Regions from separate parts of the Macrococcus bovicus genome, predicted to be linked through region 1. Evidence: predicted binding sites of a transcription regulator. Region 1 holds the regulator's gene; each other region holds the start of a gene.
What was found. Region 1 encodes Rex, which represses fermentation and respiration genes when NADH is low (regulators of the CRP and FNR family bind a similar motif). Its sites were predicted from a motif close to TTGTGAAATATTTCACAA; they were not measured.
Positions count from the first base shown of each region.

Region 2: the regulator Rex is predicted to act here: its motif matches at 1,123-1,140, upstream of QSV55_RS04240 (cytochrome ubiquinol oxidase subunit I).
Region 3: the regulator Rex is predicted to act here: its motif matches at 1,124-1,141, upstream of QSV55_RS00825 (formate/nitrite transporter family protein).

Region 1 covers NZ_CP128470.1:1,804,455-1,806,784, reverse strand. Annotated here, with positions in the region: gene QSV55_RS09845 (ABC-F family ATP-binding cassette domain-containing protein) at 1-837, opposite strand, end outside; gene QSV55_RS09840 (redox-sensing transcriptional repressor Rex) at 935-1,612, shown strand; gene tatA (twin-arginine translocase TatA/TatE family subunit) at 1,623-1,814, shown strand; gene tatC (twin-arginine translocase subunit TatC) at 1,876-2,330, shown strand, end outside.
Region 2 covers NZ_CP128470.1:740,586-742,915, reverse strand. Annotated here, with positions in the region: gene QSV55_RS04240 (cytochrome ubiquinol oxidase subunit I) at 1-1,109, opposite strand, end outside; gene QSV55_RS04235 (glutaredoxin family protein) at 1,283-1,507, shown strand; gene QSV55_RS04230 (metallophosphoesterase) at 1,500-2,273, shown strand.
Region 3 covers NZ_CP128470.1:81,795-84,124, reverse strand. Annotated here, with positions in the region: gene QSV55_RS00830 (CBS domain-containing protein) at 1-151, opposite strand, end outside; gene QSV55_RS00825 (formate/nitrite transporter family protein) at 278-1,108, opposite strand; gene QSV55_RS00820 (YhgE/Pip domain-containing protein) at 1,452-2,330, shown strand, end outside.

The DNA of each region.
Region 1 (2,330 bases):
GAAAGTCTCCAGACGTTCGATCTCTGCCTGCTGACGTTCATATTCAGCAGACATCTTCTCGTAGAAGGCATCTCTCTGAGCCAGGAATCTGGAATAGTTGCCTACATAACGCATGACACGCCCGAGAGCCACATCGTAGACGATGTTGACAACTTTATCCAGGAAGTAGCGGTCGTGGGAGATGACGACGATTGCACCCTGATAGGTCGTCAAATAGTTTTCAAGCCAGGCTGTTGTTTCCATGTCCAGATGGTTGGTCGGCTCATCCAGCATCAGCAGATCCGGCTCGCGGATCAGCATCTCAGCAAGTGCAAGTCTGGTCTTCTGACCCCCTGAGAAATAATCAATCTTCTGGTCGAAATCAGCCGGACTGAAGTTCAGTCCCGTCAGAACCGTCTTGATTTTATGTTCATACTGATAGCCGCCCGCATTTTCGAACTGCAGCTGCAGTTTCTCAAGTTCAGCCAGCTTGTCAGCGTATTCCTCTGTACCAGCCTTATCACTTTCTTCAGCAAGATAAGTCGTGATACCTGTCAGTCTTCGTTCCATGTCCTGTAGATGACTGAAAGGCTTCAGCATCGCTTCGTAGACTGTTCCTTCAGCATCGAGCGTCATCTGCTGGGTCAGGTAACCGATATTGATGTTCTTGGCACGCATCAGATGACCGCTATCGTAACCTTCAGCGCCTGCCAGGATTTTCATCAGCGTCGTTTTCCCGGCGCCGTTACGTCCGACAATAGCAATCCGGTCATTTGTTTTTATTTCTAGTTTGACATCGGTGAAGATATCTTCTCCGCCGAATGATTTATTCAGTTGGCTTGCCTGTAATAAGATCATGTTTTCACCTCATTTATATTCTACATGATTGCCGGATGACATGAAATAAAAGGACTGAATTTCACATAGTCAGTTACGGTCAGACATGGTATAATTTATGTACTGTGAAAAAGGTCACAATTATGATAAGAAGGTGAACAGTGTGCCAAAAGCTGAGGTTAAAATTCCGAAAGCGACATTAAAGCGCCTGCCCCTTTATTACCGGTTTGTCAATACACTGCATAGTGCGAAAGTGGATCGTGTCTCTTCAAAGGAACTGAGTGAAGGATTGAAGATCGACTCAGCCACCATCAGAAGAGATTTCTCTTATTTCGGTGAACTTGGTAAAAAAGGATATGGCTATAACGTAGAATATTTACTGAATTTCTTTAAAACCACCTTGCAGCAGGATACGATGACGAAAGTAGCGATCATCGGGATCGGCCATCTCGGTCATGCACTCGTCAATTATAATTTCTCGATCAGCGACCGTATGCAGATTGAAGCAGCATTTGATATCGCCCCGAACGTGGTCGGTGAGAAAATAGGGGAAATTTATGTTCAGCATATGGACGATTTTGAAGAAGTCATCGAGAAGCTGGGGATAGAAGTTGTCATTCTCACTGTGCCCGGGAAAATCGGTCAGGAGATAGCAAATAGAGTGACAAAAGCCGGAATAAAAGGTATATTAAACTTTACACCGGAGCGCTTAAATGTTCCATCAGATGTCCAGGTACACCATATCGATTTAGGTGTAGAACTCCAGTCTCTTATATTCTTTATGAAAAACCACTAGGAGGTACAGTATGCTGTATGCTAATACATTAGGTTTTGCATCACCTGCTATTTTATTATTTCTAGGCGTGGTTGCACTCATTATCTTCGGACCAAAGAAACTGCCTGAATTTGGCCGTGCAATGGGTTCTTCGCTCAAGGAATTCAAAGATGCGACAGACGGTATCATGAAAGATCATGATAAAGATGACGTACGTAAATAATGAATGATTGAAAAAAGCGACAGTCACTGTCGCTTTTGTTATGAGGAGGGAAGACCTTCAGATGAATAAAGATGAATTAACGATAGTCGAGCATTTAGACGAGCTTAGAAGACGTCTGATGATTGTCGCTTACTTTCTGATGGGCGGCATTGTGGTCGGTTTTTATTTCGGCAAGCCGGTCACACGATTTTTAACGAAAGATGATGTACCTGCTGAAATCACGCTGCACTATTTTAAGGTGACGGATCCATTATCCATCTATATCAGCGTCATTATGCTGATAGCAGTGCTGCTGATATCGCCTGTCATCCTCTATCAGTTATGGGCATTTATCTCGCCCGGCCTGCATCCGCAGGAACGACGGGCGACGCTGAGTTATATTCCGGTCAGTTTTATTTTATTTGTAGCGGGTCTTACCTTCAGCTACTTTATCATATTCCCTTATATGATCCACTTTACCATCGGTCTGGCGAGTGAAATGGGCGTCAAGCAGATTATCGGGGTCAGAGAGTATTT
Region 2 (2,330 bases), 1.0 Mb from region 1:
GCGAGCATGCTCATCGGACCGGTCAATGCAATCATATAGAGCATAAAGGAATGGTGCGCCCAGTCTTTCTTGAACTTCTTCATAATGAAGTACAGCACAGAAATAGTGAACGAGAAGACACCGAAAAATACCATTAAATCAAAGAAATAATGAATCACTAGCGGCGGACGTTCATCAACCGGTATGTCATTCAGTCCTTTGATCTCCGTATCAATACTGTTATCAGCCAGGAAGCTCAGCATACCTGGAATCTTGATAGCCCCTTTGATTTCCTGGGCTTTTTCATCTACCGTACCGAATAGCACGAGATCAGCACGGCTGCTTGTATCAAAATGCCATTCCATAGCCGCTAATTTCTCGGGTTGTTCGTGGTGAAGGAACTGCGCTGAAGCGTGACCTGCCATCATCGCAAAGAGCGAGAAGATAAGACCCGTCAGTACGGTCACTTTTAAGCCCTTGATGTGATAAGCACGGTCGCTGTCAAACTTATTACGTAATAATTTAACAGCTGCGATACTCGCCAGCATAAATGCAATCGTCATACCGCCCGTTGTGACAACGTGGAATGCACGCACAAAGAATGAACTGTTCAGCATGGCCCCCACTGGATCAATATTGACCAGCTGACCTTTGACCATATCAAAGCCTTCCGGTGTATTCATGAATGAGTTCACACTTGTAATGAAAAGCGCACTCATCGTCGAGCCGATGATGATAGGAATTGTCAGCAGCCAGTGCAGCCAGCGGTTTTTGAAACGGTCCCACGTATAGAGATAGATACTTAAGAAAATCGCCTCAAAGAAGAACGCGAATGTCTCCATGAAAAGCGGCAGCGCGATGACCTGCCCGCCGATACGCATAAACGACGGCCATAAGAGCGATAACTGCAGCCCAATGATCGTACCGGTTACAACGCCGACTGCGACTGTGATGGTAAAACCTTTGGCCCAGCGTTTGGCCATAGCTAGATACGCAGGGTCTTTCTTGTAAAGTCCGAGACCTTCAGCAATCATAAACATAAATGGTAGTGCAACACCTATCGTTGCAAAAATAATATGAAATGCCAGCGTCATACCTGTCAGTAATCTGCTGATAACAACAGCATCCATTAATTTCCTCCTTATGTGATTTTTATCACAAATTTGATAGCTTTATTATACTAGACCATTCCCTATTATTCTAATAGAAGGCTCATTTATTTTGTAAAGATTTAGTGAACAAAGTTTGAAATTTCATGCAGAAAACGCTACGATGATAAAGATTCTAATTTGGAGATGATTGAATGAATATTACCCTTTATACCCAGGACAGCTGTCCGCCCTGTCAATATATCAAGAACTATTTCAATGAACAGAATCTTCCCTTCACCGAGAAGAATATCAAGCACAGTGCGTATCGTCAGGAAATGATGGAGATGGATGCATTCAGTACGCCGCTGATCATTATTAACGGTGAAGTCCTCCGTTCAGTTGATATGGATAGAATAGAAGCCTTGATCCATGAATAAGAACTGGCTGCCTTTTAAATCCAAAAAAGAGGATGTTGTCATTAAAAGACATACACTGAATCTGTTGAGACAGCCGCATGCAGCACCTCTTAAAGTCATCCATATTTCAGATCTGCATCTCGGCTTTCACTATAGTTATGATGACCTTATATATCATATCCAGCTCATCAACGATCTGCAGCCGGATATTATTATCATTTCAGGTGACCTCTTTGATAATATCGACCACTACCACAATCCGGAGCATCTGATTCCGCTTCTTAAGACGATGACAGCACCGCTTGGCGTCTTCTTTTCATATGGCAACCATGATCAGCGTATTCATCAGACACCCCGTATCAGTCGTATACTCAGTGCAAGCAACATCCAGCTGCTGACGAATACAGGGGTCGTCCTCGACTTTGATCAGGAACCTATCTTCCTGGGTGGTCTGGACGATATTCTCAATAGTAAAGGCAATATGTATCAGGCGCTGAAGAACCGGCCGGATGATATGTTGACGATGATGATTGTCCATGAGCCGGACTATGCGGACTTCGTCGAACAGTTTAAAGTCGATGTGCAGTTCTCCGGGCATAGTCATGGTGGTCAGATCCGCCTCCCTCTAGTGGGTGCGCCAGTCAAGCCGCAGCTCGGACGTAAATATGTCAAAGGGCTCTACCGGATCGGGGCAATGACCCTTCATGTCTCCCCCGGCCTCGGCACGACCCATCTGCCCATCCGTCTCTTCTGTCCGCCGGAGATCACCTTATTCAATATCCACTAAAAATAAGCCATATCCTGAAAAGGGTATGGCTTTTATACTATCATGAATGATTGAGAT
Region 3 (2,330 bases), 360 kb from region 1:
TATCAATATCTTCCTGATGTTCCTTAATGACTGGATGCTTCTCTTTCAGTTGATAGAAAAGCGAACCAAAATTATCATCCCGTTTGGTATTTTTCTTCATCGCTTCATGCAGTAAATTAAATTCTGTCAGAAACTGATCCAGGTTGCTCAATTATCTTCACTCCTTTAAGCTTTCTATACCCGCTTCCCCTATCATCACGGCCTTACAGTTGCTCCCATCCTTCTCATCACTCACTAAAAATACGAACCTTCAGAGAAGGTCCGTGTTTTCAGCTTTCTATTTTACTTTAACGATGTCGTCACGATGGCCATTCAAGTAAGCATAGACTAAACCGACGAAGATGCCGCCACCGATATAGTTACCGATGAACGCGAAGACAATATTTTTCAGGATATCCATCCATGAGATAGCGTCCGGATTGTAGAAAATCATACCGGCGAATAATCCCGCATTATAAACCACGTGTTCGTAGGCCATAAAGACGAATATGATCACACCGATACCGATGAAGAAGGCTTTCGCCAGTGCTTCTTTACACTGCATTGCAATAAAAATTCCAATATTGATAAAGAAGTTGGCAAAGATCCCTTTGATCATAATCGCCAGCCAGGTAGACTCGATTGTCTTAGCAGAGACTGTCTTTGTCAGCGCAGCTACCATTTCAGGCGTCATGACTTTAGTGCCTGTCATCATACCAAATAAGATAAAACCGCCAATAATATTACCTATAAAACAATACGTGAAGATTTTAGCGACTTTCCCCATTGAAATCGTCCGATAATAGAGACCTACTGTCAGATACATGAAGTTACTTGTTAAAAGTTCCGCTTTTGTCAGGACAATCATAACGAGCGCGATACTAAAGGCGATAGCACCCAAAATATTGACGAGACCATGACTTGCCCCTTCAAATTGTGTTTTGACAGCTAAAGAAAAGACGGCCATGATCGCCAGCAGAAAACCTGCTATTATCGCTTTTAAGATATAGCGGGCCGGTTCACGGTCGATGTTCACTTCTTTTAAAGCCACTTGCGTCAATGCTTCTCCGATGTTATCTGTGCTGGTAAAGGTGTCAGAAACGGACTTAACTGGTTTTTCAATTTGCATAAACGAATTCTCCTTTTGTGAATGTGTTAACATAATTTAATTTTACCACTTTCCAATTAAAAGAGAGGAATTATTTTGGCTATTTGAGCAAAAAGGACTGATCCTCATTTAAAGCTACCTGACGCTCTCTTCTCTGTTTACTACCCTACTTCCTTTTCCTACAAGCTTATTTTTATTGATACAGTCAATAATTTTTCGGTTTATTTTCTACTAATAGACATTTTTATAAAATATGTATTTTATTAAACGTAATTTCTATTATTGAGTATTGTGTTCTTTTTTAAAATTACTATAATATACATATCAATCATTAATCAACACATTGTTCAATAAGGAGGACAAGATGAAAATTTTAAAGAATAAACTGTTTTATATTCCATTAATTGCAGGGGCATTGCTCATCTGGATTATGTCGACAGCCTTCTATCCTGCATTCAATCCGAAACCGAAAGATCTGCCCATCGCCATCGTCAATATGGATAAAGGACTTGAAATCCAAGGTAAAAAGATGAATATCGGTGAAACATTCACAGATAAAATCAAAGATAATAAAGACTTGAATGAAACAGTGGACTTTATCGATGTGAAAGACAAAGACGCGCTGCAAGCAGGATTCGATAATAATGAGTATTACAGTGCTATTGTTATTCCATCCCACTTCACGGAAAATGCAACGAGCGCGATGCGCAGTGAAATTCAGACGGCTAAAAAAGCTGAAGCGAAGACGAAAGCCGAAAAAGCGCAGGCAGAATTAAAAGCGAAAGTCGTAAGCGGCGAAATCCCACCTCAGCAAGCACAGAAAATAGCGCAGGAAATGCAGAAGAAAATGCAGGAAATGCAGAAACAAAATGCAGACTTATTAAAACCGATCACCGTCAAGAAAGGGCAGCTTGAAGTGATCATCAACCAAGGAGCATCAAGCCAGGCGGCTACTATCAGCGATAAAATGCTGTCAGGTATGGGTGACAATATCAACAAAATGATCAGTCAACAAGCAGTAACACAACTCGATAAAAATAATATTAAAGTAGCAGCAGCTGATATGGATGCTGTTATGAATCCTGTTACTGTGAAACACACCACTTTAAATAAAATTCACGAGCACCAGGGCAATGGTATGGCTGGCATGCTGCTCTTCACACCTATCTGGATGGGCTCTCTTGTAACAGGCGTTCTGCTCTTCTTCGCGTTCCGTACCTCTGGTTTAATCACACAAGGTGAG